DNA from 4 places in the Sphingopyxis sp. SCN 67-31 genome. Region 3 is predicted to be linked to each of the others. Evidence: predicted binding sites of a transcription regulator. Region 3 holds the regulator's gene; each other region holds the start of a gene.

The links. Region 3 encodes LexA, which represses DNA repair genes until DNA is damaged. Its sites were predicted from a motif close to GTTCCNCNCTTGTTCT; they were not measured.
Region 1: a site for LexA is predicted at 2,508-2,523, ahead of ABS88_RS17895 (ATP-dependent helicase). Genes of this name have one in related genera too.
Region 2: a site for LexA is predicted at 3,063-3,078, ahead of ABS88_RS04785 (ImuA family protein). Genes of this name have one in related genera too.
Region 4: a site for LexA is predicted at 4,413-4,428, ahead of uvrA (excinuclease ABC subunit UvrA). Genes of this name have one in related genera too.

The regions. Positions count from the first base shown of each region.
Region 1 is NZ_MEFH01000087.1:7,500-15,383, reverse strand. It holds gene ABS88_RS17895 (ATP-dependent helicase) at 192-2,504, opposite strand; gene ABS88_RS17890 (MFS transporter) at 2,660-3,928, shown strand; gene rsmD (16S rRNA (guanine(966)-N(2))-methyltransferase RsmD) at 3,936-4,478, opposite strand; gene ABS88_RS17880 (pseudouridine synthase) at 4,481-5,311, opposite strand; gene ABS88_RS17875 (response regulator) at 5,469-5,906, shown strand; gene ABS88_RS17870 (AmpG family muropeptide MFS transporter) at 6,033-7,454, shown strand; gene ABS88_RS17865 (bifunctional folylpolyglutamate synthase/dihydrofolate synthase) at 7,426-7,884, opposite strand, start outside.
Region 2 is NZ_MEFH01000031.1:563-8,352, forward strand. It holds partial or broken gene ABS88_RS04775 (PHP domain-containing protein) at 1-548, opposite strand, end outside; gene ABS88_RS04780 (DUF6504 family protein) at 545-2,350, opposite strand; gene ABS88_RS04785 (ImuA family protein) at 2,256-3,044, opposite strand; gene ABS88_RS04790 (cytochrome b) at 3,266-3,823, shown strand; gene ABS88_RS04795 (DUF1810 domain-containing protein) at 3,836-4,273, opposite strand; gene ABS88_RS04800 (SOS response-associated peptidase family protein) at 4,270-4,887, opposite strand; gene ABS88_RS04805 (SOS response-associated peptidase family protein) at 4,991-5,455, shown strand; gene ABS88_RS04810 (HU family DNA-binding protein) at 5,705-5,980, opposite strand; gene ABS88_RS04815 (endonuclease/exonuclease/phosphatase family protein) at 6,120-7,025, shown strand; gene ABS88_RS04820 (hypothetical protein) at 7,733-7,790, shown strand, end outside.
Region 3 is NZ_MEFH01000054.1:66,328-74,211, reverse strand. It holds gene ABS88_RS08520 (citrate synthase) at 1-273, opposite strand, end outside; gene gltX (glutamate--tRNA ligase) at 313-1,782, opposite strand; gene ABS88_RS08510 (ComEC/Rec2 family competence protein) at 1,902-4,010, shown strand; gene lexA (transcriptional repressor LexA) at 3,964-4,638, opposite strand; gene trpC (indole-3-glycerol phosphate synthase TrpC) at 4,738-5,523, opposite strand; gene trpD (anthranilate phosphoribosyltransferase) at 5,555-6,553, opposite strand; gene ABS88_RS08490 (anthranilate synthase component II) at 6,550-7,140, opposite strand; gene ABS88_RS08485 (alpha/beta fold hydrolase) at 7,203-7,884, opposite strand, start outside.
Region 4 is NZ_MEFH01000077.1:23,715-31,598, forward strand. It holds gene ABS88_RS16345 (sensor histidine kinase) at 1-700, shown strand, start outside; gene ABS88_RS16350 (LytR/AlgR family response regulator transcription factor) at 700-1,434, shown strand; gene ABS88_RS16355 (hypothetical protein) at 1,633-2,040, opposite strand; gene ABS88_RS16360 (M13 family metallopeptidase) at 2,155-4,260, opposite strand; gene uvrA (excinuclease ABC subunit UvrA) at 4,440-7,424, shown strand; gene ABS88_RS16370 (putative quinol monooxygenase) at 7,557-7,865, opposite strand.

The DNA.
Region 1 (7,884 bases), on a different contig from region 3:
CATGTGTTCGGCTGCCGGCGCTCTCCTCAGAGCGGGATGACATCGACTGGAACCGTCATTGCGAGCGGCGAAGCCGCGCGGCAATCCAGAGTGGCGGTAACGGCCCTGGATTGCTTCGCTTCGCTCGCAATGACGAAGTGTCGATCCAATACATGAAGGACGGAACGTCCCCCATCGTCCCGCCCACGCCCTCAGGCGGCGCGGACGAAGCCGTCGAGGACCCGCTTGGTGCCCGCCTGCTCGAATTCGACCTCCAGCTTGTTGCCGTCAACGTCGATGATCCGACCGTAACCGAATTTCTCGTGAAACACGCGCATGCCGATCGCCAGGTCGGCGCGCGGCTTCGCGCCGACCGAGGCGGCGGGGGCGCCTTCGCTCGGCGCAGGGGCCCGGGTGATGGTCGAGGACGCGGCCAGCGCGCGCTGCCATGCCGGGCCGCGGGTCGCCGTGCGTGCCGGGCTCTGCGTCGCGACATGCGCGAACGGGTCGCCTTGCGCCGACCAGTTGGCGCGCCAAAGCGACGCGCCGCCGCCGAAGCTGTTCTTGCTGTCGACGAACTCGGGCGGAATCTCCGCGATGAAGCGGCTCGGAATGCTGCTCATCCACTGGCCGTAGATGCGGCGGTTGGCGGCGTGATAGATGCTCGCGCGCTGCCGGGCGCGGGTGATCGCGACATAGGCGAGGCGGCGCTCCTCCTCCAGGCTCGCGGTGCCGCCCTCGTCCATCGCGCGCTGCGACGGAAAGACGCCGTCTTCCCATCCGGCGAGGAAGACATGATCGAATTCGAGGCCTTTCGCGGCGTGGATCGTCATGATGGTGACGGTCTCCGTCTGGTCGTCGTTGTCGCGGTCCATGACGAGGCTGACATGCTCGAGGAAGGCTTCAAGCGAATCATATTCCTCCATCGCGCGGACGAGTTCGGAGAGGTTCTCGAGGCGCCCCGCCGCTTCGGCGCTGCGGTCGGCCTGAAGCATCGCGGTGTAGCCCGATTCGTCGAGGATCAGCTGGGTCAGCTCGGGGTGCGGCAGGTCGTTCGCCTTCGCCTGCCAGCTGCGCATCATCGCGACGAAGTTCGCGAGCTGGCGGCGCGCCTGCGGGGTCAGCTCGTCGGTCTCGGTGATCCGCGCCGCGGCATGGAACAGCGGCGTGCGCTCGATCCGGGCGAACTGGTGGATGCGCGACACCGCCTTGTCGCCGAGCCCGCGCTTCGGCACGTTGACGATCCGTTCGAAGGCCAGGTCGTCGGCGCTCGACTGGACGAGGCGCAGATAGGCGAGCGCGTCGCGAATCTCCGCGCGTTCGTAGAAGCGGTAGCCGCCGACGATGCGGTAGGGGAGGCCGATGGCGATGAAGCGATCCTCGAACTCGCGGGTCTGGAACTGCGCGCGGACGAGGATGGCGGCGCGGTCGAGGCTGGTGCCGCGGCGCTGGAGGTCTTCGAGCTCCTCGCCGATCCGCCGCGCTTCCTCGGGGCCGTCCCAGACGCCGACCACCCGGACCTTGTCGCCCGCGTCGAGATCGGTCCACAGCGTCTTGCCGAGCCGCCCCGAATTCTGGGCGATCAGCGCCGAGGCGGCGGCAAGGATCTGCGGGGTCGAGCGGTAATTCTGTTCGAGGCGGATCACGGTCGCGCCGGGGAAATCCTTTTCGAAACGCAGGATGTTCGCCACCTCGGCGCCGCGCCACGAATAGATCGACTGGTCGTCGTCGCCGACGCAGCAGATGTTCTTGCGCGCCTGCGCGAGAAGGCGGAGCCAGAGATACTGGCTGGCGTTGGTGTCCTGATATTCGTCGACGAGGATATATTTGAAGCGCTGCTGATACTGTTCGAGCACGTCGCGGTGCGTCTTCAATATCACCAGCATGTGGAGCAGCAGGTCGCCGAAATCGCAGGCGTTCAGCGTCTTGAGCCGCGCCTGATAAAGGGCATAGAAATGCTGCCCCTTGCCATCGGCATAGGCTTCGCGGTCCGCGGCGTCGAGGTCGGGCGGGGTCAGGCCGCGGTTCTTCCACTTGTCGATCAGCCCCGCGAGCTGGCGCGCCGGCCAGCGCTTCTCGTCGAGCCCTTCGGTCTGGATGAGCTGCTTGAGAACGCGAAGCTGGTCGTCGGTGTCGAGGATGGTGAAATTGCTCTGCAGTCCCACCAGTTCGGCGTGACGGCGCAGCATCTTCGCCGCGATGCTGTGAAAGGTGCCGAGCCACGGCATCCCCTCGACCGCGTCGCCGATCATCCGGCCGATGCGCTCGCGCATCTCGCGCGCCGCCTTGTTGGTGAAGGTGACGGCCAGGATTTCGGACGGCCACGCGCGCCGCGTCGCGATGATGTGCGCCAGCCGCGCCGTCAGCGCCGCCGTCTTGCCGGTGCCTGCCCCTGCGAGCATCAGCACCGGGCCTTCGGTGGTCAGCACCGCCTGCCGCTGCGGGCCGTTCAGCCCCTGCAGATAGGGCGGGTCCGATGGGTGCGGCGGGGGAAGATCGGGCGGGGAGGCTGGGCGGCTGTTCACGCGCGAACGATTAGGGAACGGCGCCGATGCTGTCCAGTGCAAGGCGGCGGGACGCGGCGGCGCTGCGCGGCGGACGGTCTTTGGTCTTGCGCCGGAGCGCATGATCCGTTCAAAGCGACCCGCCATCACGAAGGGAAGGGGCGCCGCCCGTGGATCTGACACCCTATCGCGCGCAGGCGCGCATCCTGACCGCGAGCCTCGTCGGGACCGCGGTCGAATTCTACGATTTCTACATCTACGGCACCGCCGCGGCGCTGGTGTTCGGGCCGCTGTTCTTTCCATCCGAATCACCCTCGGCGCAGTTGATGCTGAGCTTCATGAGCTTCGGGCTCGCTTTCCTGGCGCGGCCCGTCGGGGCGATCGTCTTCGGCCATTACGGCGACCGCATCGGCCGCAAGTCGACGCTCGTCGCCTCGCTGATGCTGATGGGCGCCTCGACGCTGCTGATCGCGTTCCTGCCGACCTATGCGATGGTCGGCTGGGTCGCGCCGCTGCTGCTGTGCATCCTGCGTTTCGGGCAGGGGTTCGGGCTCGGCGGCGAGTGGGGCGGGGCGGCGCTGCTGGCGGTCGAGAATGCGCCGCCGGGCTGGCGTGCGCGCTTCGGCATGTTTCCGCAGCTCGGCGCGCCGGTCGGCTTCATCGCCGCCAACGGCCTGTTCCTGCTGCTCGGCCTGTGGCTCAGCGATGCGGAGTTCGCGGCGTGGGGCTGGCGCATCCCCTTTCTCGTCTCGGCGGTGCTCGTCGGGCTCGGGCTCTGGGTGCGGCTCAAGATCGGTGAGACGCCGGCCTTCGCCGACGCACTGGAAAGGCAGGCGCCCGTCGCGGTGCCGCTGGGCGAGCTGTTCCGCCGCCACCTCGTCCCGACGCTCGCGGGCACTTTCGCGGTCGTCGCCTGCTTCGCGATCTTCTATCTCGCGACCAGCTTCGCGCTGGCCCACGGGACGACGGCGCTCGGCTATCCGAAGGAGCAGTTCCTGCTGATCCAGCTCGGCGCGATCCTCTTCATGGCGGTGGGGATCGTCTATGCCGGCTACCGGAGCGACGCGGTCAGCGCGCAGCGGGTGCTGACCTGGGGGTGCGGCGCGACGATCCTGATCGGGCTGCTGTTCGGGCCGTCGCTGGCGTCGCAATCGTGGCCGCTCATCTTCCTCGGGCTCGCGGCATCGCTGTTCGTCATGGGGCTGGTCTATGGCCCGCTCGGCAGCTGGCTGACCGCGCTGTTCCCCGTCGAGGTGCGCTACACCGGCGCGTCCGTCGCCTTCAACGTCGGCGGCATATTGGGCGGCGCGCTGGCGCCGATCATCGCGCAGGCGCTCGGCGACTGGGGCGGGACGCAGGTCGTCGGCCTCTATCTGGCGCTGGCCGGGGTCGTCAGCTGGATCGGGCTGCTGATGGTGCGCCGGCAGGGCGCCGCCGCCGGCTGAACGATGGTCAGGCGCGGCGCAGCAGGGTCAGCTTCGCCTTGCCGACGCGGCGCTCCGCCTCGATTCCGAAGCCGGGGACATCGACCGCTTCCCGGTCGGCGGTCTCGATCGAAACCCAGCTGTCGGGGCCGGCCCAGCCGAGGCGGGCCAGCTTGTCGAGCGCGACGCTGCCGGCGCCGGTGCCATAGGGCGCGTCGAACAGCAGCAGGTCGCAGGCGCGCGGCGCGGGACCGAGGGAAAGGACCGATCCGGCGCGAATCTCGGCGCGCTGCCCCGCACCCAGTGTCGCGAGGTTTTTCCGCAGCGCGTCGAGCGCGTCCCTGTCCTGCTCGCCGAACAGGCAGTGCGCGGCGCCGCGCGACAGCGCCTCGATGCCGAGCGCGCCCGAACCCGCGAACAGGTCGGCGACGTGCAGCCCCTCGAAACTGCCGAGGCGGCTCGCGAGCATCGAGAACAGCGTCTCGCGCGTGCGGTCCGCAGTCGGCCGCGTCGCGTCGTTCCGGGGCGCGAGCAGCTTGCGGCCGCGCCACTCGCCGGCGATCACCCGCATCCTCAGCCCATCCGCCGGCGAAACTGGAACAGCGCGTCGCGCGGCACGATCTCGACCGCCCCGCTGTCGAGCCCGTCGAGGGAGAAGGCGCCGTAGCGCGTCCGGATCAGCCGGCTGACCTGCAAGCTCAGATGTTCGAGCACGCGGCGCACCTCGCGGTTCTTGCCCTCGGTCAGCGTCAGTTCGATCCACTGGTTGCGCCCGGTGCGGCGTTCGAGGTTGGCGTCGATCTTTCCATAGCGGATGCCGTCGATGGTGATGCCGAGCGCCAGTTCCTCGAGCTGCGCCTGGCTGATCTCGCCAAAGGCGCGCGCGCGATAGCTGCGTTCGACCCCGCTCGAGGGCAGTTCGAGCTGGCGCTTGAATTCGCCGTCGTTGGTCAGCAGCAGCAGCCCCTCGGTGTTATAGTCGAGCCGCCCCACCGGCATCAGCCGCGGCAGGCCTTTGGGCAGGATGTCGTAGATCGTCTTGCGGCCCTTGGGGTCGCGCGCGGCGGTGAGGCAGCCCGCCGGCTTGTGGAAGCGATAGAGGCGTGTCGAGACCGGCTTCGCGACCGGATTGCCGTCGACCGTCAGGCCTTCGAGCGAGGAGAGCAGCGGCGCGGGCTGCGCGATCGCCTGGCCGTTCAGCGCGATGCGGCCTTCCTCGATCATCCGCTCGACGTCGCGGCGCGAGCCGACTCCGGCGCGGGCGAGCAGCTTGGCGATCCGTTGCGGCCCCTCTTCCTCGCGTTCGGCGGTGGCAGGGGGGCGGGGTTGCGCGGAACGCGCGGCGCGGCGGCCGCGCGGTGCGGCGGGCTGAGGGGCGGAGCGGGGCGGTCGGCGTGTCGTCATCGGAACGCAAGCGGCTTTCATGGCGTTGAGGGGGGAAGGAAACTGTGGCCTTGTGGTCACGCTCATAGCCGGAAACGCATCGCTTCGTCGATGGCATGCCGAAGCGATATTGCAGGACGGGCGAGAGCGCGCCATGGCGCCATCGAAGGGAGTTTTCATGCTCTTTGCGTCCCGCCCGTCGTGCATCAAGCGCCTGCTGATCGTCGAAGACGATCCGCTGATCGCGTTCGACAACGAACGGACGCTGAAACACGCGGGCTACGACGTCGTCGCGACGGTCGATTCGGGCGAGGCTGCGGTGCAGGTGCTGGCGATCGACCGGGTCGACGCGCTCGTCCTCGATCTGAATCTCGCGGGCCACATGACGGGGCGCGAGGTCGCCCGGATTGCGCGCGATCGCGGCATTGCGGTGCTGCTCGTCACCGGCCTGCCGCCCGAGGATGCCGCCGAGATCGCGCTCGCCTGCCTCGCCAAGCCGCACGCCGCCGCTGCGCTGATCGGCGCGCTGCGCGCGATCGAGACGATGATCTGCCAGAAGAAGAAGCCGCGCAAGATCAGCGGGCTTCAGACCTATTGGCGGCCCGAGGCAGCCTGAGGCGACCGGCCGCCGCCACGATCCGTCGGACCGCCAAATCACCGCTTCCAATTTGGCGCCAAGGCTTTAGGCCTCTGGCTTGAAGCGAGAGATGCCGCCGCGTCGGCATGTGAGGGAGGGCGCGCGATGCAACTCGGTCTGGATAGCCTGGTATTGGTCGCAGTGCTGTTGGCCGTTGTCGGCCTCGCTTATCTCGTTCCGAGTTTTGCGCCTTACCGCAAGCCGATGCCGATCGTCGCCTTTTTGCTGGGTATTTCGAGCGGTTTTCCTTTGACACTGCTGTTGGGTACAATGGCATTCTGGTTGTCGAAGGTCGGAATCGAAAAATCGACGATCGGCTTCGCAATCGGCCTGACCACGCCCTACACGTTGAAATTCCTTTGGGCCCCTTTGGTCGATAAATTGCCCATCCCGGTCCTGACCCGCCTTTTTGGACAGCGGCGAAGCTGGCTGTTCCTGATTCAGATGCTGTTGGTCGTCGCGATCTGGCAATTGGGGGCGAGTAATCCGACCAACGACAATCTGGCGCCGTTCGCGATCTGGGCGATCATCGTCGCTTTTCTGTCGGCCACACAGGACATTGTCATCGACGCCTATCGTATCGAGATTTTGAGCGATGCCGAGTTGCCCCACGGCACGGCAATGAACCAGTTCGGCTATCGCACCGGCAATCTGATCGCCGGGGTCGGCACGATCGCGCTGGCTTCTCCCGAAGGATTTGGGCTGGGTTGGGCAGCGGCTTACGCCTTTACCGGGCTTGCGGTGCTGCCTGCCGTGGTCGGCGCTCTCCTGGCTGGCCCCGGGAGGTTCCATCCATCACAGGCGCGCGGGGGCGAGCAAGGTTTTGGTGCATGGCTCAACGAAACGGTCATCAGCCCCTTTCGCGAATTTCTGGGGCGTCATGGCGCGGTCCTGATCCTGCTTTTCGTGCTCATCTACAAGGTCGGCGATGCGATGGGGCAGGGGATGCTCAATCCGATGATCGTCGAACTGGGGTTCACCGACACCGAGTTCGTTGCGATCAACAAGGGCGTCGGCTTTGTGGCGCTGATCATCGGGTCGGCTTGCGGTGCTCCCTTCATCGCGTGGCTGGGCATGGGGCGGGCACTCCTGATCTCGGGCCTGATGATGATGTTCAGCAATCTGTTGTTCGCCCTGCTGGCCTCCGTCGGTCATTCGCCACTGATGCTGGCTATAGCGGTGGGGACCGAGAATTTTACGAGCGGGATCGGGCTCACGGTGTTCGTGACCTATCTCTCCGGTCTGTCGAGCCTGGCCTATACTGCGACGCAATTCGCTCTGCTGTCGTCGTTCGCAGCCGTCGGGCGGACGTGGCTCGCTGCGCCTGGCGGCTATGTGGCCGAGACGCTGGGCTGGGTTGGCTTCTGGCTGTTCACCGTCGTCATCGCCGCGCCCGGAATGCTCCTGCTGTGGTTGCTGTGGAAGCGTGGCTTCGTCGTCCAGACGGTCCGCCAGCCGAGCACCGAGGATGACGGCCCCGAAATCGCTTCCGCCGAAGCTATTCCGGCAGTTCCCCGTTCGCCCTGAGCACTTCGCCCGCGAGATAGAGCGAGCCGGCGATCAGCACGATATCGCGCGCCGGATCGACCGTCAGCGCGCGCAAGGCGGCTTCGACGTCCGTGGCGTATCGCGCTTCGGATCCGAAAGCCGCCGCATCATGATGCTCGTGCCCCGGCACCGGCACGACGGTCAGCGAGGCGAGGCGGTCGCGCAGCGGGTCGAGGATCGCCTCGGGATGCTTGTTGGCGAGCATGCCGGCGATCAGATGGATGCGGCGCGGTTCGCTGGCGAAATGCCGCGCAAGCTGGAGGCCGGCATCGCCATTGTGCGCACCGTCGAGCCAGACCTCGGTCGCCGGCGGCAGCAGCCCGGTCAGCGGCCCCGTCCCCAGTCGTTGCAGGCGCGCGGGCCAGAAGGCGCCGGCGACGCCGCGCGCGATGGTGCCCGCGTCGGGCTT
Region 2 (7,790 bases), on a different contig from region 3:
GCGACGCTCCGTACCCCCACTTCCTGCGCCAGCGCATCGAGCGCGCGAAGCCGCGCGAAATCGCCGGGCCGGCGGTGCAGCGCGAGCGCGAGAAAGGCGCGCGGGCCGAAGGCGCCGCTGAGCTCGGCGAGATCGAGCCGCGCCCGCTCGTCGGCTTCACCGGTCAGGAGGATCGCGACGAGGCCCTCGGCCGCGGCCGCGACGTCGGGCCAGTCGAGCCAGCAATTGCCCTTGCCGCCGCGCGCCTTCCCCAAGGAAAGCAGCCGGGTCAGCCGCGACCAGGCCGCGCGATCGGTCGGATAGAGGAGGATCGAGCGACCGTCGCGGAGGTCGACGCGCGTCCCCGCGATCAGCCGGACGCCGGTTGCTTCCTGTCCAGACAGGCCGCGCACCATGCCGGCGACACTGCCCCGGTCGCAAAGCCCGAGGGCCGAATGGCCGAGGGCAGCGGCGGTCGCGAACAATTCCTCGGGCGAAGAGGCCCCCCGCAGAAAGGAAAAATGGCTCGTGGCGTAGAGTTCGACATAGGTCGTAACGGGGTCCGTCATCCGAACACGCCATGCATGTACCAGCTGAGGTCACCCGTCTTGTCGGTGATCGCGTCGCCGCGGCGGAAGAGCCAGAAGCGCTCGCCGCTTGTCGCCTCGACCCGGAAATAGTCGCGAACCGCCCACATCTCACCTGGGCGGCGCCACCATTCGCCATGGATCCGCTCGGGGCCATCGCCTGCGACCACCGCATAGCTCCGCCCGCGCCACGCGAAGCGGCGCGGCGGATGGTCGGGAAGCAAGGCGACGACGCCCGACAGCGCCTCGGGCCGCGCGAGCATCCGGATCGGCCGCGGCCAGACGGGCCAGCCGGCGGGCTTGACCAAAGGCCCGGCGCGCACGATCGCGCGCTCGGGGACATCGCTTTCGATCGCGGACAGGCGGAACAGCGCGGCATCGCCGGCGCGGCCGGCCAGCGCATCGACGAGCGGAGCGAGGTCGGGCGCCTGGCGTGCCGTGTCGAGGGCGGCGGCGATCGCCTCGGGCGCCAGCGCTTCGACCTGCGGCGCCGCGAGAACCATCGTCTCGATCCCGAGCCCCGGCTCGATCCGGTCGATCCGGAGCCTGAACAGGCGCAGCAGATGTTTCGCATCGCGCGTCGCCCGCGCCGTCCCGACGGTGACGAACTGTGCGCCCATGTCGAGCCGGTCGCAGCGCAAGACGAGGCTCCGCACGCCGAGACTGCGCTCGCGCAGCGCGAGCACGAGATCGCCGAGCAGGTCGGCGATGACCTGCTCGATCGCCTCGGCGGTCCCGATCGGCTCGAGCAAGGAACGGCGCGCCTCGGGCATGTCGAACGGCACGACCGGAACGATCGGCTCAGGTACGAACCCTCGCGCCTGGTCGAGCCGCTCGACCGCGCCGCGCCCGAGCCGCCGGGCCAAGGGCCCGCGCGGCATCGGATAAAGATCGGCGATCCGCTCGATCCCGAAGCGCGCCGCCGCGGCGAGCGCCTCCGGCGCCAGCCGGAGCGCCGCCAGCGGCAAAGGCGCCAGCGCCTCGCTCTCGCCTCCTTCCGGCAAGATCCGCACGCCCGCGCCGCCATCGCGCGCGAGCGCGTGCGCGGCGCCCGGCGTACCGGCGATCGCGACACGCGCGGTGAAGCCGAGGCGCCGCAGAAAACCGAGCAGACGCGCCGCGAAACGCTCTTCGCCGCCGAAGAGATGCGTCGTGCCCGACAGGTCGAGCCACAGCCCGTCGGTGCCCGACACTGCCGCCGTCGGCGTCCAGCAGCGGGCGGCGTGGAGCGCAAGGCGATCGAGCCACGCGCGATCGGCGTCGGGTGCGGCATCGAGTATGTCGAGATCGGAGACCAGCGCGCGGGCATGGGCGGCCGCCATGCCGGGCACGAGACCGAGATCGAGCGCCGCCGGACAGGCGGCGGTCACGACGTCGCGCTGGCCGGTTCGCGCGACGACGATCGTCGGACGGAGGCCCCAGAGCGGCGGCAGCGGCGCAGCGATCCCGCCCGACGTCCCGTCGTCCGAGCGCAACGCCCGGAACACCGGTGCGGCAGCTTCGCTCCGCCGTCCCAGCTCGCGCATCGTCGGTCGCTGGTGCGCCGGGAGGGCGTCGAGCGACGGCCCGCCGGAGTGCGTGCCTTGCGCCCAGCGCGCGCCCGGACGCCAGCCGCCGCCGCGCGGCACCGAACAGGTGCCGGGATTGTCGTCGACAGGCTCGGGGAAGCGCGGACCAGCCCGCGCCCGATCAGGCGGCGTGCCCGAATGCGACGGTGTCCGTTCTGCCCGGCGCAACCGCTCGATCGGCAGTTGCGGCAGGAAGAGCGAGGCGACCCTGGTCATCGCACGCCTCCAGTTCGAGGGAAAAAGGCGGCCCGCCGCGCTGCCGGACCAGCTCGACATTCCAGCGCCCGCGCCCGACACCGGGCGAGGCGAGGCGGCCCGACGACAAGGTGCCGATGCGCCAGCGGGTCATCGCGAGCGACGGATCGGCGAGCGGGCATTGGCCGTAACGCCGGTACCGGCGATAGAGGATCATCGGCGTGTGGCCCTCGGATGCGGCCAGTTGCAGCCGGCGCGTCGCGGTCTGATCGGCCGCTTTCACTTCGGCAACCACGCAGGCGAGCGAACCGTCGCGCAGCGCGTCCTCGCACAGTGCCAGCAGTTCCTTGTCGGTCCTGCCTTGAGCATAGAGCACGCGGTCCGGACCGAGCCCCGCCTGTTCGAGACCGGGGGCATAGAGATCGAACCGCGTCAGCGCCCAGAGCGCCGACACGTCGGGCGCCGCCGCGAAGCGCGACGCGATTCCCGCCGCGAAGAGCGTTGCCGCAGCGTCGTCGCTCCAGCTTGCCGAGGCGCCCGCGACCTCGTGCAGGCCTGCGCCATCGAGCCCGCCGCCAGCGAGAAGATGATCGACCGGCCCGACGCCGAACGGCAGGACCGGCCCGCGCGAGGCGGCTACACGCGCCACCGCCGCGCGAAGCACGTCGATATCTCTGGCACTTGGCCGAGGTGCAGATTGGGGCGTCGTGCTCATGGGAATATCGACTCAAATGTTCCCTTTATGTTCCACCGAGTCAAAGGGCGCGTCAAGCGGGCCGCGACGAACCGCCGTGAATCGGTGTGCGCCTTCCGCCCGGCCTCTGTAAAAGCGAAACAAATTGGGCTCATGATCGTGACGGCTGCGTCCCGCTGACGGAACGAGGATCGCCGCCAAAGCATTGGAAGACCGGTGACGGACCTATTGCGAGGCGAATCATGCGTGAGAATCACAGCCGCTATTCCACCGTCTCGATCGTTCTACACTGGACGATCGCCATCCTGATCATCGCCAATGCCACCTTTGGCGGCTGGATGGAGGACGCCTCGGACAGCGAGAAACTTGGCTATTATCAGCTGCACAAATCGGTCGGGATCACGATCCTCGCGCTTAGCATTATCCGGCTCGGTTGGCGCTTCGGCCATCCCTGGCCGGCCTTCCCCGGCGGCATGCCGTCATGGGAACGGATGCTCGCGCGCACGACCCATGTCCTCTTCTATGTGCTGATGATCGGCGCCCCGCTTCTCGGCTGGGCCGCAGCGTCGGCGGGCGGGGCGCCTGAAGTGCCGCTTTACGGCGCCGTGCCCGCGCCCAATCTTCCGCTACCGCTGAACGAGGATCTCGTCGAAGAGCTCGGCGACATACACAAGCTGATGGTGAAGGCCATTTACGTCGTGCTTGCGCTGCATGTTCTCGGCGCGCTCAAGCATCATTTTTTCGACAAGGACGAAGTGCTCCACCGGATGCTGCCGCTGTTTCGCAATCCGCGCGGCTGACACGCGTCGGCGTCACGGCATGCTGTCGTCGCGGCTGAGCAGGCCCAGGGTGCGCTCATCGCGCTCGCCGCCGAACCAGCGGATGAGCGCGGCGGAGAAGAGCGGCCGCCGGCTCACGGCCTCGAACAACGTCAGCGACGAACGCAGCTTGACGGCGTCGACCTCGCCGAAGACCGCCACGGGGTCGCTTGCGGGCAGGTCCTGGATTGCCTCGACGCATTCGGCATAGCGCGCGCCGAGAAGCGGATGGGCCAGATAGGCCCGCGCCTCATCGGCTCCCGCGAGACCGTAGAGCTTCGACGTCGCGCTTCGGCCAAGGCCCGCGAGCTGCGGGAATATGAACCACATCCAGTGCGAGCTCTTCTTGCCGCGGCGAATCTCGCCGAGCGCGCGCAGGTATATTTGCTCCTGCGCCGTCACGAACAGGTCGAGCCCCTCTTCGTTTGTCATAAGGCAAGAGCGCCTTGTGCGGGGGGCTTGCCATATACCTGCGTCACCTCGAGGCTGCCTTCGGGAAGCCATTTCAATATGTCCTCGGCCGGAACGCGCGGATCGAGCCAGGCGGCCCATTGATCACGCGCGAGCGGAATGATCTGGCGATGGTGATAGGGTGCGATGTCGGGACCGGCGTCCATGGTCAGGAGGCTGAAGGCTTCGCCGACATGGCTGTCGCGCCACACACCGGCCATGCAGAACCAGCGATGGTCCTTCAGCGTGAACAGCCACTTGTCGAGCCGCTTTTGCGCGGGGTCGGTGGGATCGGTGAACTCATAGAAACCGTCGCAGAGGACGAGGCATCGATGCATGCCGAGATCGCGGCGCTCCGAGCGCACATTATAGACCGGTTTGCCGCCCTGTCCGGGCCAGCTCCAGCGCCGGTTGACGAGCGATCCGGCGGCGGCGCCGTCGCTGCTCTTCACGATCGGCGCGGTATCGGTGATGCGGACATCCTCGCGCGCCGGCACGTTCGGTGCGCCCTCGGGCATATCGATCTTGATCTGGAGGTTGTCGAAGTCCTCGGCGATCGACGCGATGTCTACCTCGAGCCGATAATCATTGCACATGCGCGTCGGTCCCCTCGCCCTTGCGACTCAACATCGTTCCCATTATGTTCCACATATGGGTATCGCGCCAACCCCTTTCGATCCCGACGCCCCGAGCGGAGGCGTGCAAACGCTCGTCCGGCGCAATCCCGACAATATGACCGAGATCGAAATGGTCAAAGCGGTTTGGGGTTCCGACCCGCGGTTTAGCGACGGGATCAATTATCGTTTCGTGCGCGCCGAGGGCCGCGCCTTCCCGGCGCGCCGCTGCCTGATCCCGGCGTCCGAGTTCCGCATGGGAACCGGCGATCACCGCTACCGGGTGACGCTCGACAGCGGCAATTTCTTCTATCTTGCCGCGATCTGGGACCCGCCACTCGCCGATTGGCCCTTGTCCTACCGTATCCTCACCATCCCGGCTGGCGCCGACGTCATTCCCTATCAATCGCGTCACGGCGTGATCATCCGGCGCCGCGATGCGAACCATTGGCTCGACGGCACGCTGCCGAACGAGCTTTTGTTCGAAGAGCCGCCGCGTCATACGCTGTTCGTTGAGCCTTTGCGCAAACAGGCGGAGCTTCCGCTCTAGATCAGGATGTCGTCGGCCCGCAGGGCCCGCACAAGCGCACTCTTGGCGAGCCCGCAGCGGGGCGGCGTGCGATGCGCGCCCGTGCCTAGCCGCCGCCCCGCAAGGATAGCGAGCCGAGTGTGCCGCGCGGCCAAAACAAAAGTGCGCCCCCTGGCCGAGCCTGCGAGGCCAGAGCGCGCTCATCAGATGCCGCGCCCGACATGCCGCCGCGCGGCCGTCCCGCCGGGCACGCCGGCGGGACGTACCGGCTCAGCCGTTCAGACGATCCTTGACGGCCTTCGCGGCGCCGAAGGTCAGCTTCTTCGAAGCCGCAATCTGGATGGTTTCGCCGGTCGAGGGATTGCGGCCTTCGCGCGCGGCCGATTCCTTGACCTTGAACTTGCCGAAGCCGTTCACCGAGACTTCGTCGCCCTTGGCGGCGGCGTCGGTGATCGCGGCGAAAACGGCATCGACAGCCTTCTTCGCATCGGCCTTGCTCACTCCAAGTGCGGTTGCGACGCTGTCCGACAGTTCGGCGTGGTTCATAAATCATCTCCTTGAGCGGCCGGAAGGATCCCGGCCGGGCGGGCGCTATAGCGCCGCGGACGGATCGGCGCCATCTGCGCCGCGCCAGGGCGCGGCACGGCGAGTTGCACTCGGTGGCGGCGTGCGGCAGTAGCGGCGGATGCTTCCCCACCGCCTCATCGCATCCGCCCTGCTCCTGCTGGCTGCCGCCTGCTCGCCCGCGACCTCCGCACCCGCAAACCCGTCCGTTCCATCGAAACCGCTCAAGCTCGGGAGCTGGAACCTGGAATTTCTCGCCGAGCGGAACGGCGAGGGCTGCAACCCCAGGGATGATGGCGACTATGCTGCGATGCGCCGCATCGTCGACGACCTCGACGCCGATGTGATCGCCTTTCAGGAGGCCGAGAATGAGACCGCCGCAGCGCGGGTCTTCGACCCCGCCAAATATGTCGTGATCATGGAAGCGCGGAAGGGCGCGCCGGGCGGCACCTGCGGAGGCAAGTTCCCGTCGCAGGCGGTGATCCGCCAGGCTGTCGGTTTCGCGATCCGCAAGGACATGGCCTTCGATCGCCATGCCGATGTGACGTCGCTGATGCGCGACAACGAGCAGCTTCGCTCGGGCGTCGACATCACGCTCCGCCCCGAGGGCCGCACACCGATCCGCCTTCTCGGCATCCACCTCAAGTCAGGCTGCTTCTCCGGGAGCGAGGCGAAGGCCTGCCCCATATTCCAGGACCAGATTCCGGCGCTCGAAGCCTGGATCGACGCGGCCGCCGCCGGGCCCGAGCGCTTCGCGGTGCTGGGCGACTGGAACCGCCGGCTCGCGCTTCCCGGCGACGCGATCTGGACCGAAATCGACGATGGTGATCCGGCCAACGCCGACCTGACGCTCGCCGACGCGGGCCAGCCCCCGGCCTGCGATCCGCGTTACGACAGTTTCATCGATCATATCGTGCTCGACCGGCGCGCCGCCGCCGACCGGACGGGGTTCAGCGAGACGCGCTATGCGACCGGCGAGAAGCATTATTCGGACCATTGCCCGATCGCGGTCACGCTGCGGCGCTAGAAAAATCCCGGGCCTCGAAGAGCCCACGGAACCATCGCGCGCCCGGCACGTTTCACTTAACTGTCCAGACGAAAGAATGGCAGAATTTGATCGCATCTTCGGATGCAATCTAGGGAAGCCCCGCTGCAGAGATGTAGCGGGGCTTACCATTTCTGCTCGCTGGATCGGCGCTTCGCTCTGCAACAGGCGACGCGCTATGCCCGCCAATCATTCCGCTTCGGGTACATCCTCGACACTTTCCCTACCGTCGTCATCAGGAAGGGGAACCTGCTCCGGAACTTGCTTGGGGCCGGTCGGCGGAGAATCGGGACGCGGGTCGGGCGGTGCGCTTGCCATGATAACTCCTGCGAACGGGACATTTGAGAAACGGCCGGCAACTCGCGCGGTTCCGGCGAAGCACAGCGGCCGTGCCGCAAAGCCGCACGCCCGGCCACAGAATTTGTCCAGAATGGTTTAATCTGCCTACGAAGCTTCCGTTTTGCATCGCTTTTGGATAGCGTGCCGTGTGATGACCGCAGGGGAAATGCACTCGATCGGACCAGAAGTGGTGGGGCTAGTACGAATGCCGCGTCCTCATATTGCGCGCTTTTGTCGAGAGGCACCGAGAGGGCGACCTCGCCATTTTCCGGATTTTAATTCCGGCGATCCGCACGGGCGCGGCCGACCATCGTCTTTCGCCTTTTCTATTCGTAAGCGAGGGTAGGTAAATGGGCGAGAGTCTGGGATATGACCTACGCATCAAATATGGCCTGACCGACGATCCCT
Region 3 (7,884 bases):
GTTGAGCAGCAGGTAGGCGACCTCCATGAAGCTCGAATGCTCGGCGAGCTCGCCGATCGCATAGCCGCGGTGGAGCAGCACGCCCTCGTCGCCGTCGATATAGGTGATCTTCGATTCGCAGCTCGCGGTCGAAGTGAAGCCCGGATCGTAGGTGAAGGCGCCGGTCTGGGCATAGAATTTGCGGATGTCGACGACATCGGGACCCACCGTGCCCTTCAGCACCGGATCTTCGACGGTCTTGTCGCCCAGGGTGATTTTTGCGATGTCGGTCATTGTTCTTCCCCTGATCTGTAAGGGCGGGAGCCGTTGCGGCTACGCCCCTGCCGGAAAATTGTGCGCTGCGTCAAGTCGTGCCAGGCTCGCATCGCGTCCCAGCAGCAGCAGGACGTCGAAAATTCCCGGCGATACCGACCGTCCGGTCAGCGCGGCACGCAGCGGCTGGGCCAGCTTGCCGAGCCCGACTCCGGCCGACTCGCTCGTCTCGCGGACCGCCGCCTCGATATCTTCGGCGTTCCAGCCGGTCAGGGCGCGCAGCCTTTCGGTGGCATCGGCGAGCAGGCCTTCGGGCGCATCTCTTAGCAGCCCCGCGGCCTTCTCGTCCACTTGCAGCGGCAGCGTCTCGAACAGGAAGAGCGCGCCTTCGGCGATCTCGTCCAGCGTTTTGGCGCGCGGCTTGAGCGCATCCATCGCCCGCACCAGCACCGCGTGCTCGGCATCGTCCAGCGGTCGCCCGATGCGCCGCTCGACGCGCGGCGCGACAAGGCCGGCGAGCCGCGCGTCGTCGGCCTCGCGGATATAATGGCCGTTCAGATTCTCGAGCTTCTTGAAATCGAAGCGCGACGGCGAGCGGCCGACATGCGCGAGATTGAACCACTCGATCGCCTGTTCGCGGCTGATGATCTCCGCATCGCCGTGTCCCCAGCCGAGACGGAGCAGATAATTGTTCACCGCTTCGGGCAGGTAGCCGAGTTCGTCGCGATAGGCATCGACGCCCAGCGCGCCGTGCCGTTTCGACAGCTTGGCGCCGTCGGCGCCGTGGATCAGCGGCACATGCGCATAGACCGGCTCGCGCCAATTCTCGTGAGATTCGGCCATCGCGTGGATCAGCGCCCGCTGGCGGAAGGCGTTGTTGAGATGGTCGTCGCCGCGGATGACGTGGGTGACGCCCATGTCGTTATCGTCGACGACGACGCTCAGCATATAGGTCGGCGTGCCGTCGCTGCGCAGCAGGATGAAATCGTCGAGTTCGGCATTCTGGACGGTGACCTCGCCCTGGACGCGGTCGCGGATCGTCGCCGCGCCGTCCTGCGGCGCGCGCAGGCGGATGACGTGCGGCGCGGCGGGATCGCCGTCGTCGCGGTCGCGCCATGGGCTGCGGACGCGGAAGGGGACGCGCTTCTCCTGCGCCTCGGCGCGCATCGCGGCCAGCTCGTCCTGCGTCAGATAGCAGCGATAGGCCGCGCCCTTCGCGAGCAGTTCCTGCGCGACCTCTGCATGGCGGCCGGCGCGCGCGAACTGGAAGACGGCGTCGCCGTCCCAGTCGAGGTCGAGCCAGCGCATCCCGTCGAGGATCGCGTCGATCGCGGCCTCGGTCGACCGCGCGCGGTCGGTGTCTTCGATGCGGAGCAGGAACTTGCCGCCATGGTGCCGCGCGAACAGCCAGTTGAACAGCGCGGTGCGCGCGCCGCCGATATGGAGGAAGCCGGTCGGGGAGGGCGCGAAGCGCGTCACCACGTCGGTGCCGGTCGCTTCGGCGGGATCGGTCTTGTTTTCGGTTGCCACTCTGGCCTCTTTCACTCACCTTGCGGCCCCGGGCGGGGACCGGGGACGATGTCGGGGCAGCCCCTAGCATGGCGACAAGGAGGCTTCAAACGCCCATTGGGGAAAGCGCGGCCGCCGCGTTGCGGCGCGCCTTCGCGTGGCTGGAGGACCGGCTCGACCGCGAGCGCGAGCGGTTGGGACTGTGGCTGCCGGTCGCGCTGTCGGCGGGGATCGGCTTGTGGTTCGCGGCGCCGGCGCGCGCGCAGTGGATCGGAACGCTGTTCCTTCTCGGCGGGGGCGTCTGCGGCGGCTTGCTGATCGGCTGGCAGCGGCGGACCGGGCGCAGCCTTGCGATCGCCTGCGCCACGATGGCTGCGGGGCTGCTGCTGATCTGGGCGCGCGCCGCGTGGGTCGCGGCGCCGGTGCTCGCCTATCCGGCTACGACCGAATTTTCGGCGGTGGTCGAAAGCGTCGAACCGCTGCCGGCGCGCGGCACGGTGCGGATGATCGTGCGGCCGCACGGGCGCGCCGACCTGCCGCCGCGGGTCCGGCTGACGCTGAGCGGCGAGCGCGCGGCGGGGATCGCGCCCGGCGAGTCGATCGGCCTGCGCGCGCGGCTGATGCCGCCGCCGGCGGCCAACCTGCCCGGCGGCTACGACTTCGCCCAGCGCGCCTGGTTCGACGGCATCGGTGCGGTCGGGACGGTGCTGGGAGAGGTCGCGCGCGCGCCCGGAGCGGGCGAGCGACGCCAGCCGCTGCGCGCGCGGCTCAGCGCACATATCCACACCGCGGTGCCGGGATCGCCCGGCGGTGTCGCCGCGGCGCTCGTCACCGGCGACCGTGGCGCGATCGCCGAGACGGATGACGAGGCGATGCGCCGCAGCGGGCTTGCGCACCTGCTGTCGATCAGCGGCCTGCACGTGACCGCGGTGATCGGTTTCGTGATGCTGCTCGCGATGCGGCTGCTCGGGCTGAGCCGGCGCCTCGCGCTGGCGGGGCATGTGTTGCCGCTGGCCGCCGCCGCGGCGGCGCTGGCCGGGGCGGGCTATACCTGGCTTGCCGGAGCGGAAGTGCCGACGCTGCGTTCGTTGATCGCGGCGCTGCTCGTGCTCGCCGCCTTCCTGATGGGGCGCGAGGCGATCACGCTGCGCCTCGTCGCGGCGGGTGCGCTGCTCGTGCTGCTGTGGCGCCCCGAAGCACTCGCCGGACCCAGCTTCCAGCTCAGCTTCGCCGCGGTGACGGCGATCATCGCATTGCACGAAAGCCGCTGGATGCGCACGTTCCTGGCGCGGCGCGACGAAGGCACGGCGCTTCGTCTGCTGCGCGCCGCGGCGGGATTGCTACTGACGGGGCTGGTCGTCGAGGTCGCGCTGGCGCCGATCGCGCTGTTCCATTTCCACAAGGCGGGGCTTTACGGCGCGCTCGCCAATATCGTCGCGATCCCGCTGACGACCTTCGTCATCATGCCGATGGAGGCGCTGGCGCTGCTGTTCGACGGCGTCGGGCTCGGCGCGCCCTTCTGGTGGGTCGCCGAACAGGCGCTGCGGTTGCTGATCGCGCTCGCCCACCGGGTCGCTTCGGCGCCGGGAGCCGTCGCGACGCTGCCCAGCTTTCCGCCGGGCGGTTTCGCGCTTGCGCTGTTCGGCGGCCTGTGGCTGCTGCTGTGGCAGACGCGCTGGCGGCTCGCCGGGGTGGCGCCGCTGCTGGCGGGGGCCGCCATCCTGCTCGCGCAGCCGCGTCCCGACCTGCTGATCTCCGGCGACGGACGCCACATCGCCGCGGCCGTTCCCGGCGGCGGCTATGCGCTGCTACGCGCGCGGGCGGGGGACTATATCCGCGATTCGATGGCCGAAGCGGCAGGGATCGACGTCCCCTTCACCGCGCTCGCCGATCTCGACCATGTCGAATGCAACGCCGATTTCTGCCGCTGGCGGCAGGGGCAGGGCGCGACACGGCGCATCATCCTCGCCGCGCGTGGCCGCGACCGCATCGATGGCCGCGCCATGGCCGCCGCCTGCGCCGCGGCCGACGTGGTGATCAGCGACCGCTGGCTGCCACGCGAATGCATCGGGCGCTGGCTGACGATCGACCGCGACAGTCTGGAAGCGAGCGGCGGTCTTGCGCTCTATCTGGGCGAGCGACCGCATGTCGCCACCGCGCTGCGCGCCGGCGACGCGCATCCGTGGCGGCGACCGCAACAGGTCAGTGGTAACGACGAAGCAATCCCGACAGGCGGCCCTGCACGATGACGCGCTCGGCCTCGTAGCGCTGCGGTTCATAGGCGCTGTTCGCGGGATCGAGCCGGATCATCGGCCCTTCGCGGCGGAAATATTTGAGCGTCGCATCCTGTCCGTCGACGAGCGCGACGACGATATCGCCTTCGCGCGCGGTGTTCGCCTTCTGGATCAGCGCATAGTCGCCGTCGAGAATCCCCGCTTCGACCATCGAATCGCCCGACACTTCGAGCGCATAATGCTCGCCCGCGCCAAGCAGCGCGGCGGGAACCGAAAGCTGGTTGTGATCCTCGAACGCCTCAATCGGCACGCCGGCGGCGATGCGGCCGTGCAGCGGGACCTCGATGATGTCGTTGGCGGCGATCGGCTTCAACGCCGGCGCCGGCTTGCGCAGCGGCACGACGGTGTCGCGCGCCGGCGCCTTCGCCGCCTCGGGCAGCTTGAGCACTTCCAGCGCGCGGGCGCGATTGGGCAGGCGGCGCAGGAAGCCCCGCTCCTCGAGTGCGCTGATCAGCCGGTGGATGCCCGATTTCGACTTGAGCCCGAGCGCATCCTTCATCTCCTCGAACGAAGGCGAAATTCCGCTCGCGTCGAGGCGCTGCTGGATGAAGTGGAGCAGTTCGTGCTGCTTCGCGGTCAACATCTCTCGGTCTCCATGCTGTCAATGGACATATAGAGAACGATAGTGGAACAGAGCGGAACTTGTCAAGCGATGACGGAGCGGCTTGAGCCGTGGACGCCGTCAGCCCTCCAGCAACGTCCGCGTCGCTACGGTTACGTCCGCCTGCCGCATCAGGCTTTCGCCGACCAGAAAGGCATGGACGCCGCTCCTGGCGAGGCGCTGGCAGTCGGCATGGGCGGCGATGCCGCTTTCGCCGACGAGCAACGTGCCCGGTGGAACGCGCTTCGCAAGCCGTTCGGTGACGGCAAGGTCGGTCTCGAAGGTACGAAGATCGCGGTTGTTGACGCCGATCAGGCGCGATCGGAGGTGGGTGAGTGCGCGGTCGAGCTCGGCCTCGTCGTGCACTTCGACCAGCACGTCCATGCCGCGTTCGAGGGCGGCCGCCTCGATCTCGCGCATCGGCCCGTCGTCGAGGGCGGCGACGATGATCAGGATCGCGTCGGCGCCGATCGAGCGCGCTTCGGCGACCTGCCACGGGTCGATCATGAAATCCTTGCGCAGCACCGGCAGGTTGCAGGCGGTGCGCGCGGCGATCAGAAATTCCTCATGCCCCTGGAACCACGGCGCGTCGGTGAGCACCGACAGGCACGCCGCGCCGCCGGCTTCATAAGCGCGCGCATGGTCCGCCGGATTGAAATCCTTGCGGATCAGGCCCTTGGAAGGCGAAGCTTTTTTGATTTCGGCGATCAGGCCGAAGCCGCCCGCCGCGATCTTCGCCTCGAGAGCCGCCGCGAAGCCACGCACCGCGCCCGCGTCGATCGCATCAAGCTGCGTCACCGATCGGCTCTTGCGGCGCTCGGCGACCTCTTCGGCCTTGGTGGCGAGGATTTCGGTCAATTTGTTCATATGGAATGCTTTTCCGGGCGCTGGGCGTCATTCATCGGTAGGCGATCCAGCAATCGAGCAGCGCGTTGGCAAGCCCCTTGTCGATCGCCTCGGCGGCTTCCTCGACCCCGTCGACGAGGCTGTCGACCGCGCCCGCGACGACAAGCGCCTCGGCGGCGTTGTAGAGCACCGCGTCGCGATAGGCGCCGTGCTCGCCCCGCAGCAGGTCGCGCAAGGCCCTGGCATTATAGCTGGCGTCGCCGCCGCGGATCGCAGCGATCGGATGCGAGGGCAGACCGGCGTCGGCCGCGGTGCTGCGCTGCATCTGCACGCCGTCGGGCGTCACCACCGCCACCTCGTTACCGCCCGCGAGCGACAGCTCGTCGAGCCCTTCGTCGCCCGAAATGACGCGCGAATGGTCGGTGCCGAGCCGGTGCAGCGCTTCGGCATAGACCGGAACATAGGCGGGGCGCGCGATGCCGATGAGCTGGCGCGTCACGCGCGCCGGATTGGCGAGCGGCCCCATCAGGTTGAAGATGGTGCGGCGCGCCAGCGCCTGACGGATCGGCTGGATGCGCTTCATCGCCGGATGATGGTTGGCGGCAAAGAGGAAACAGATGCCGAGGTCGGCGAGCTGCGCCTCCGCCATCCGCCCGGCGCGCTCCATGTCGAGCCCGAGCGCCTCGAGCGTGTCGGCCGCGCCGGATTTCGAGGAAGCGGCGCGATTCCCGTGCTTTGCGACGGGAACCTCGCACGCCGCGACGACGATCGACACCGCGGTCGAGACGTTGAGCGTGTGGTGGCCGTCACCGCCGGTGCCGCAGACGTCGATCGCGCCCGCGGGCGCCTGGATCGGGATCAGCCGCTCGCGCATCGCCTGCGCCGCGGCGGCGATCTCGATCATCGTCTCGCCGCGATCCGAAAGCGCGGAGAGGAAGCCGGCCACCTCCTCGTCGCGGCCGCCGCCGTCGAGCATCGTTGCGAAGGCATGCGCCGCCTCGTCGGGTTCGAGGAAGCGGGCGGGGTCGGGAAAGGGGCCGAAGCGGCTCATGCCGCCTGCCGCTCGGCGACCGGCAGCCCCGCCAGCCGCATGAAATTGGCGAGCATCGCGTGGCCGTGCTCGGTGGCGATGCTCTCGGGGTGGAACTGCACGCCGTGGATCGGCAGTTCGACATGGCGAAAGCCCATCACCGCGCCATCGTCGCTCGTCGCATTGATCGCGAGCGCGGCGGGAATGTCGACCACTTCGAGGCTGTGATAGCGCGTCGCGGTGAGCGGCGAGGGCAGGCCGGCGAACAGCCCGGTGCCGTCGTGGCACACCGGCGAGGTCTTGCCGTGCATCAGGTGACCGCGCTGCACCGTGCCGCCGAAATGCTGGCCGATCGCCTGATGACCGAGGCATACGCCGAGCAGCGGCCGTGCCGCATCGGCGCAGGCGGCGACGAGATCGAGGCTGATCCCGGCTTCGTTCGGGGTACAGGGGCCGGGGGAAATGAGGATCGCCTCGGCGCCGCTCGCCAGCGCCTCGGCTGCGGTGAGCGCATCGTTGCGTTCGACGCGCACCTCTGCCCCCAGTTCGATCAGATAATGAACGAGGTTGAAGGTGAAGCTGTCGTAATTGTCGATGACCAGGATCATGGCGGCGGGCCGTATCGCTTTTGAGAGGCGAGGGGAAGGGATAGAAGCTTTCCGGCGGCCGATCACTCCGCCATCAGCTTCACGAGGTCGTCTTTCCAGAATTTCGCCCAGCTGTGCGTGCTGTGACCCTTCGTTTCGGGGCTGGCCGGGATCAGGACGAATGTCGCGCCGGGCATGCGTGCCGCCGCCTTTCCGGTGATCCCGTAGCCGGGCTGGTTGATGAAATCGTCGGCGGAGTTGATCCACAGCATAGGCACCGTGATCTTTTCGAGGTTCGACCACGGATTGTAATTGCGCGACGAATCAAGCTGGTAGATCGTGTCATTTGCATCGCCGCGAGCGAATGTGCGCGCGAACGCCTCATCCTTGTAAGCCTCCGCCGCGGCGCGCGTCGGATATTGAGCCTGCAAGGCATAGGGATTGGAGCCCGCGATCAGCATGAGCGAGGCCACGGTGCGCAGGCCCGCGAGCGGCGGATCGGTGTAGTTGCCGTCCTTCCACAGCGGATCGGCCTTGATCGCGTCGATCGACAGCGCGCGCCACATCCGGTTCACGCCGGCAATTTCGACAGGCAGGCACGCGAAGGGCGCCAGCCTTTCGGCGAAACCCGGATGCATCTCGCCCCAGACGAAGGCGTGCATGCAGCCCATCGAGGTGCCGAGGATCAGCTTCAGCTTCGTCACGCCGAGCTTTTCGGTGAGCATGCGGTGCTGCGCGGCGACCATGTCGTCATAGTCGTAGCGG
Region 4 (7,884 bases), on a different contig from region 3:
GTATTTCTTCTTCGCGGTGTGGGCCGCGCTCTACGTCGCGCTCGGCTACGCGAACGAGATGCGCGCGGTCGAACGGCGCGCCAACGCCTATCGCCTCGAGGCGAAGAATGCGCAGCTTCGCGCGCTGCACTATCAGGTCAACCCGCATTTCCTGTTCAACACGCTCAATTCCTTGTCGACGCTCGTCATGCGCGGTTCGCAGAGCGAGGCGGAGGCGATGATCATGAACCTCTCCTCCTTCCTGCGGTCGAGTCTCGAGGTCGACCCCGAACAATTGGTCAGCCTCGACGAGGAGATCGCCCTCCAGCGTCTCTATCTCGACATCGAACAGGCGCGTTTCCCCGACCGGCTGCAGGTCGCGGTCGACGTGCCCGACGCGCTCGGCAATGCGTGCGTCCCGGTCCTGATCCTGCAGCCCGTCATCGAAAATGCGATCAAATATGGCGTCGCGCCCAGCAAGGGCCGCATCGGCATCCGCGTCACCGTGTCGAGCGACTACGGTCTGCTGATCCTGCGGGTCGAGAATGACGTCGACCCCGCGGCGCCCGCGCCCGATCCGGGGATCGGCCTTGGCCTCGGCAACGTGCGCGAGCGGCTGATCACGCGCTATGGACCCGTCGCGGGGTGCGAGTGGGGGCGGTCCGGCAAGGGCGGCTTCTACGTCTCACTCTGGCTGCCGCTGGCGCGGGACGGATGCTGATGCCGCCGACGCTGCGCACCCTGATCGTCGACGACGAGCCGCTCGCGATCGAGCGGCTGCAGATTCTCGCGGGGCAGCAGGACGGCATCGCACTCGTCGGCACCGCGGGTGACGGCGCCTCTGCGCTGCGCATGGTCGGAGCGCTCGCGCCCGACCTCGTGCTGTGCGACATCGCGATGCCGGACCTCAATGGCATCGAGGTCGCGGCGGCGATCGACAAGCTCGACAACCCGCCGGCCGTGGTTTTCGTCACCGCCTTCGACCGTTATGCGGTCGCGGCCTTCGATGTCGCGGCGGTCGACTATCTGCTCAAGCCCGTGTCTCCCGACCGGCTGGCTCGCGCGATCGCGCGCGTACGCGAATGGCGCCAGACCGACCACAGCCACGACATCAAAAGCCGATGGATCAACGAATTCTGGGTCCAGAACCGCGGCGAGATGCTGCGTATCGACGCCGGGCAGGTCGACCTGATCGAAGCCGAGCGCGATTATATGCGCCTGCATGTCGGCAACCGGAGTTGGCTGATCCACCAGACGATCAAATCGCTCGAAGAACGGATGAATCCCGAACAGTTCATCCGCATCCACCGATCGAAGATGGTCCGCCGCGGCGGCATCGTCGGGCTCAAACATCATGGCGACGGCGCGTGGAGCGTCGATCTGGGCGAAGGCGGGCTGCATCGCATCGGCCGCACTTACCTGCACGACGTCAAGGCGATCATGCAGGGGCGGTGATCCTGCCATAGCCACCGGTATGAAGCGGAACACGCAGGCCCGGACCGGGGTAGACCGTCGCCTCCGTGTTCCACATCCGCATCATGCCGCGCGATGCGGCGATTCTCGGCCCGCTTTCGATCGACTCCTGTGGCCGGTCGACGGGCCGACGAAAGTCGCCCGACGATCGACCAACGGCGTCCGTATCAGCGCCTCATGTCAGCGCTGCGGTTCGGGCAATGGATGCGCGCAACGCGTGGTGTCACCGGCCTTGCAGGCCGCGACATCGGCTTCCCACTGCATCCGTTCCTCGGCGCCCATCGCCGCGACGCGGGCCTTCTCCGCCTCGTAGGCCGCGGTTTCGGCGGCGTATTTCTCCTGCTCCGCCTGTTCCTGCGCAGCGGCGGCAGCGACCTCCTGCTCATAGGTGACATTCTCGGCCTTCGCCCGCGCCGCCTGTTCCGCGTTGAGCCGCGCGGTATTCGCACGCTCTTCCGGTGTCGTGCCGTCGGGTTTGGTCTGGACGGCAGCGGCCGTGTCGGCGGCGTCGGGTTCGGTCTGGGCAGTAGCCTGCCCGGCTCCGAACAGCGCCAGCGCGGCGGTCGCGGCCAATAGCATCCTGGTCATCGAAGTTTCTCCTTCACGGCAACGGCGATTGCTTGCCGTGCAAACGCCTTCGCCGCGAAGCCGTTCCCAGACGGCCCGGGTTCGGACGGCCGCTATAGGCACGCCGTTCGCGACCTACCAGATCCGTGTCCGCGCCTCTGGCTTCAGATAATATTTTGCATCCGCCGGCACATCGAACGCCTTGTACCAGGCATCGACGTTGCGCAGCGGCCCGATGATGCGCCAGCGTGACGGGCTGTGTTCGTCGCTCGCCACCTGCTGCTTGATCGCATCGTCGCGCGCCTTGTTGCGCCACGCCTGCGCGAAAGCGAGGAAGAAGCGCTGGTCGCCGGTCAGCCCGTCGATGACCGGTGCCTCCTTGCCGCCCAACGAGCGGTGGTAGGCATCATAGGCGATCTCCAGCCCGCCCAGGTCGGCGATATTCTCTCCCATCGTCAGTTCGGGATTGATGAAGGCGCCCGGTGCCGCCTCATAGGTCGCATATTGCGCGCCGAACCCTTTCGCCTGCGCCTCGAAGCGCGCGGCGTCCTCGGCGGTCCACCAGTCGCGCACCGCGCCTTCGGCATCGATCTTGCGTCCCTGGTCGTCGAAGCCGTGCACGATCTCGTGCCCGATCACCGCCCCGATCGCGCCATAGTTGACCGCGTCGTCGACGGACTCGCTGAAGAAGGGCGCCTGAAGAATGCCGGCGGGAAAGACGATCTTGTTTTCCAGCCCGCCGTTATAGGCGTTCACTTCCTGCGGGTTCATCGCCCATTTCTTGCGATCGACCGGCTTGCCGAGGTCGGATAGCAGATAGGCATATTCGAAAGCGGCGCTGCGTTCGACGTTGCCATAGAGGTCGGCAGGATCGATCTTCAGTCCCGAATAGTCGCGCCACTTGTCGGGGTAGCCGACCATCACGTCCATCCGTGCGAGCTTGGCGAGCGCCGCCTCCTTTGTCGCGGGCGCCATCCAGTCGTTGGCGCGGATGCGGTCGGCCATCGCCAGCTTCAGATTCGCGACGAGCTTCTCCATTTCCGCCTTGGCGCTCGGCGGGAAATAGGCGTGGGCATAGGTTTCGCCGACCAGTTCGCCGAGGCTGCCGTCGACGAGCCGCAGGCCCCGTTTCCAGCGCGGCCGCAACTCCGCGACACCGCTCATCGCCTTGGTGAATTCGAACCGGCTGTCGACCCAGTCCTTCGACAGATAGTTCGCCGCATTGTCGGCGACGTGGAACTGCTGCCACGCCTTGATCGTGTCGAGCGGCGTCTTCGCATAGAGAGCAGCGATGTCGCGAACGGCGGTGTTTTCGTTGACGATGATGCGCTTCTGAGGCGCGATCCCGGCGCCGGCGAACCAGGCCGCCCAGTCGAGTCCGGGCGCATAGGCGGCCAGTTCGTCGGACGACATCGGATTGTTGATCTTGCCGAGGTCGCGGCGGTCGGCGATCGGCCAGCTCGCCCGGGCGATTCCGGTTTCGAACGCCAGGATCGCATCCGCCGCCTTTTCGGGCGCCGGATCGCCGATCATCGTCATCGTCCGCACGATATAGGCGCGATAGGCATCGCGCTGCGCCTGGAAATCGTCCGACAGATAATATTCGCGGTCGGGCAGCCCCAATCCGCTCTGGCCGAGCCACAGCACGTTCGTCGTCGGATCGGCCGAGTCGGCATAGGGCTCGCCGGAAACGACGCTGAAACCGAAGGCGCCCTGCGATTGCCCCATGAAGCGCGCCATCGCGCTCTTGTCCCCGATCGCCCGCACCCTGGCGATGTCGACCATCAGCGGTTTGCTGCCCAGTGCCTCGACCCGCGCTTCGTCCATGAAACTCTGGTAGAGGCCACCGAGCTGGCTGATCGCCGGTGCGCCCGTCACCAGTTGGCGGAGCTGGCGCTGGGTCAGATTATAGACGTCGTAATCGACCCCCGCCGACGGCTGGTCGGCCGGAATCTCGGTGCGCGCGGACCAGCCGCCGTTGGCATATCGGTCGAAATCGTCGCCCGGCTTCACCGACGGATCGCGCGCCGACAGGTCGACGCCCCACGCCCCGAAGGTCAGCGCCCGAAGCGACGCCGCGTCCGCATCTGCCGCTGCGGCAGACGCCGTCGTATCGCGCGCCGGCGCCGGCATCCCCGCCAGCATCGCGGCCATCGCCAGCATCGCCGCCCCCATGTGGATCGACTTCATCTTCTTCTCCCCGTTTCGCACGCCGTCGCGGTCGGACGGCGGATATGCCATGCTTGTTCGCCCTTGGCGGCAGGGGGTCAAGCGAGCGGGCGAACATTGGTCGAAGGGTTCGGCGGGTTGGTGGAAAGTTCGCGTCGATCGTCGCATTGCGGGCCACCTTCGTGCTTCCTATTTAAGAGGCGACGCTCGCCTCTTGCGCGTCGAGAACAAATCTGGAACACACCCCTCCCATGAGTCTCACCCACATTTCGGTGCGCGGCGCGCGCGAGCATAATCTCAAGGGCGTCGACGTCGACCTGCCGCGCGACAGCCTGATCGTCATCACCGGCCTTTCCGGGTCGGGCAAGTCCAGCCTCGCCTTCGACACCATCTATGCCGAGGGGCAGCGGCGCTATGTCGAGAGCCTGTCCGCCTATGCGCGCCAATTCCTCGAGATGATGCAGAAACCCGACGTCGAACATATCGACGGTCTGTCGCCGGCGATCAGCATCGAGCAGAAGACGACGAGCCGCAACCCGCGCTCGACCGTCGCGACCGTCACCGAGATTTACGACTATATGCGCCTGTTATGGGCGCGCGTCGGCATCCCCTATTCGCCCGCCACCGGCGAGCCGATCAGCGCGCAGACGGTCAGCCAGATGGTCGACCGCGTAATGGAATTGCCCGAAGGCACGCGCGCCTATCTGCTCGCCCCCGTCGTGCGGGGCCGCAAGGGCGAATATCGCAAGGAACTGGCGCAGTGGCAGAAGGAAGGCTTCACCCGCGTCCGCATCGACGGCGAATTCCACGCGATCGAGGATGCCCCCGCGCTCGACAAGAAATACAAGCATGACATCGAGGTCGTCGTCGATCGCATCGCGGTGCGCGAGGGCATCGAGACGCGGCTCGCCGACAGCTTCGAGACGGCGCTGAAGCTGGCCGAGGGGCTGGCCTATGTCGATCTGGCGGACACGACGGTGGCGGAGGCGCTGTCGTCTAATGGTAAGACTACGGATTCCAGTTCGTCCGTTCGTGCTGAGCTTGTCGAAGCACCGTCCTCCGAAGAACAGGGCGGCCCTTCGACAAGCTCAGGGCGAACGGGAATGAAGAATGTTGGGATACCGTCGAACCGCATCATCTTTTCCGAGAAATTCGCCTGCCCGGTCTCGGGCTTCACCATCGCCGAGATCGAACCGCGCCTGTTCAGCTTCAACGCGCCGCAGGGCGCCTGCCCCGCATGCGACGGGTTGGGCGAGCGGCTCGAATTCGATCCCGACCTTGTCGTCCCCAACCACGCGCTCAGCCTCAAGAAGGGCGCGGTGGTGCCGTGGGCGAAATCGAACCCGCCCTCCCCTTATTATATGCAGGTGCTCGAAAGCCTCGGCAAAGCCTATGGGTTCAGCCTCGAAACGCCGTGGCAGGACCTGCCCGGCGAGGTGCAGCTCGTCATCCTCTACGGCAGCGGCGGCAAGCCGGTCGAACTGACCTTCCGGGACGGCAAGCGCACCTATACCACGCACAAGCCGTTCGAGGGGGTGATCGGAAACCTCAACCGCCGCATGCTCCAGACCGAAAGCGCGTGGACGCGCGAGGAACTCGGCAAATATCAGACCGCGCAGCCGTGCGAGACCTGCCACGGCGCGCGCCTGCGCCCCGAACCGCTCGCGGTGAAGATCGCGGGCGAGGACATCAGCCAGTCGGCGCGGCGGTCGGTTGCAGACGCCCTCCACTGGTTCGGCACGCTCGAAGAGAAATTGAACGCGCAGCAGAAGCAGATCGCCAAGGCCATCCTCAAGGAGATCAACGAGCGGCTCGGCTTCCTCAACAATGTCGGGCTCGACTATCTCAACCTCAACCGCACCAGCGGCACGCTGTCGGGCGGCGAAAGCCAGCGCATCCGCCTCGCCAGCCAGATCGGCAGCGGGCTGTCGGGCGTCCTCTACGTCCTCGACGAACCGTCGATCGGCCTCCACCAGCGCGACAACGACCGGTTGCTCGCGACGCTCAAGCGGCTGCGCAACCTCGGCAACACGGTGATCGTCGTCGAGCATGACGAGGATGCGATCCGCACCGCCGACCATATCGTCGACATGGGCCCCGGCGCCGGCGTTCATGGCGGCGAGGTGGTCGCCGAGGGCACGCTGGAACAGGTGCTGGCGAACGAGAAGAGCCTGACCGCCGCCTATCTGACCGGCGCGCGCCGGATCGAGGTGCCGCCGCATCGCCGCCCCGGCAACGGCTTCGACCTGGTGCTGAAGGGCGCGCGCGCGAACAATCTGCGGAACGTCACCGCGAAGATTCCGCTCGGCACCTTCACCTGCGTCACCGGGCTGTCGGGCAGCGGCAAGTCGAGCCTCGTCATCGACACGCTCTACGCCAGCGCGGCGCGCACGCTGAACGGCGCGCGCATGGTCGCCGGACCGCACGACAGCCTGTCGGGGCTCGAACATTGCGACAAGGTGATCGACATCGACCAGTCGCCGATCGGCCGCACCCCGCGCTCGAACCCCGCGACCTATACCGGCGCCTTCACCGTGATCCGCGACTGGTTCGCGGGGCTACCGGAGGCGCAGGCGCGCGGCTACAAGCCCGGCCGCTTCAGCTTCAACGTCAAGGGCGGGCGTTGCGAGACCTGCACCGGCGACGGGCTGATCAAGATCGAGATGCATTTCCTGCCCGACGTCTATGTGACGTGCGAAACGTGCGGCGGCAAACGCTACAATCGCGAAACGCTGGAGGTGAAGTTCAAGGGCAAGAGCATCGCCGACGTGCTCGACATGACGGTCGAGGATGCGGCGAAATTCTTCAAGGCGGTGCCCGCGATCCGCGACAAGATGGCGATGCTCGTCCGCGTCGGCCTCGGCTATATCAAGGTCGGGCAGCAGGCGACGACGCTGTCGGGCGGCGAGGCGCAGCGGGTGAAGCTGGCGAAGGAATTGTCGCGGCGCTCGACCGGGCAGACGCTCTACATCCTCGACGAGCCGACGACGGGGCTGCATTTCGAGGATGTCCGCAAGCTGCTCGAGGTGCTGCAGGCGCTGGTCGATCAGGGCAACAGCGTCGTGGTGATCGAGCATAATCTCGACGTCATCAAGACCGCCGACTGGATCGTCGACCTCGGCCCCGAAGGCGGCGTCAAGGGCGGCGAGATCGTCGCCGCGGGCACGCCCGAACAGGTGGTGAAGGAAAAGCGCAGCTTCACCGGGCAGTATCTGGCGCCGCTGCTGGGGAAATAAAGATGACTCCCCTCCCGCTCGCGGGAGGGGCCGGGGGTGGGCTGGCGGCGTCGCATTGGCCCACCCCGCTGCGACTAGCGAGCAAGCTCGCAAGTCTCGCTGCCCCTCCCGCAAGCGGGAGGGGAGGAAATCTCAGCCCATCAGCTTCGCGGTGATATCCTCGGCAGCATAGATGCGGATCACGGGCGGTTCGGGCGAGAGACGGCGCATTTCGGCGACGAAAGCCCCCGACGCCGGCACCGCGAAATGCGCTCGCACCGCGTCGGCGCTTTCCCATTCCTCGACGAACATCAGCCGGTCGGGGTTCTCGACATCGACATGGCAGTTATGCGCCAGACACCCCGCCTCGCCGCGCGACCGCGCGCTATGCTCGGCGCCGAGCGCGATCATGCGCTCGCGATTCTCGGGGGTGAGGATGACATGGCCGGTGATGAGGATCATCGCTGTTCGTTCCTTCCTG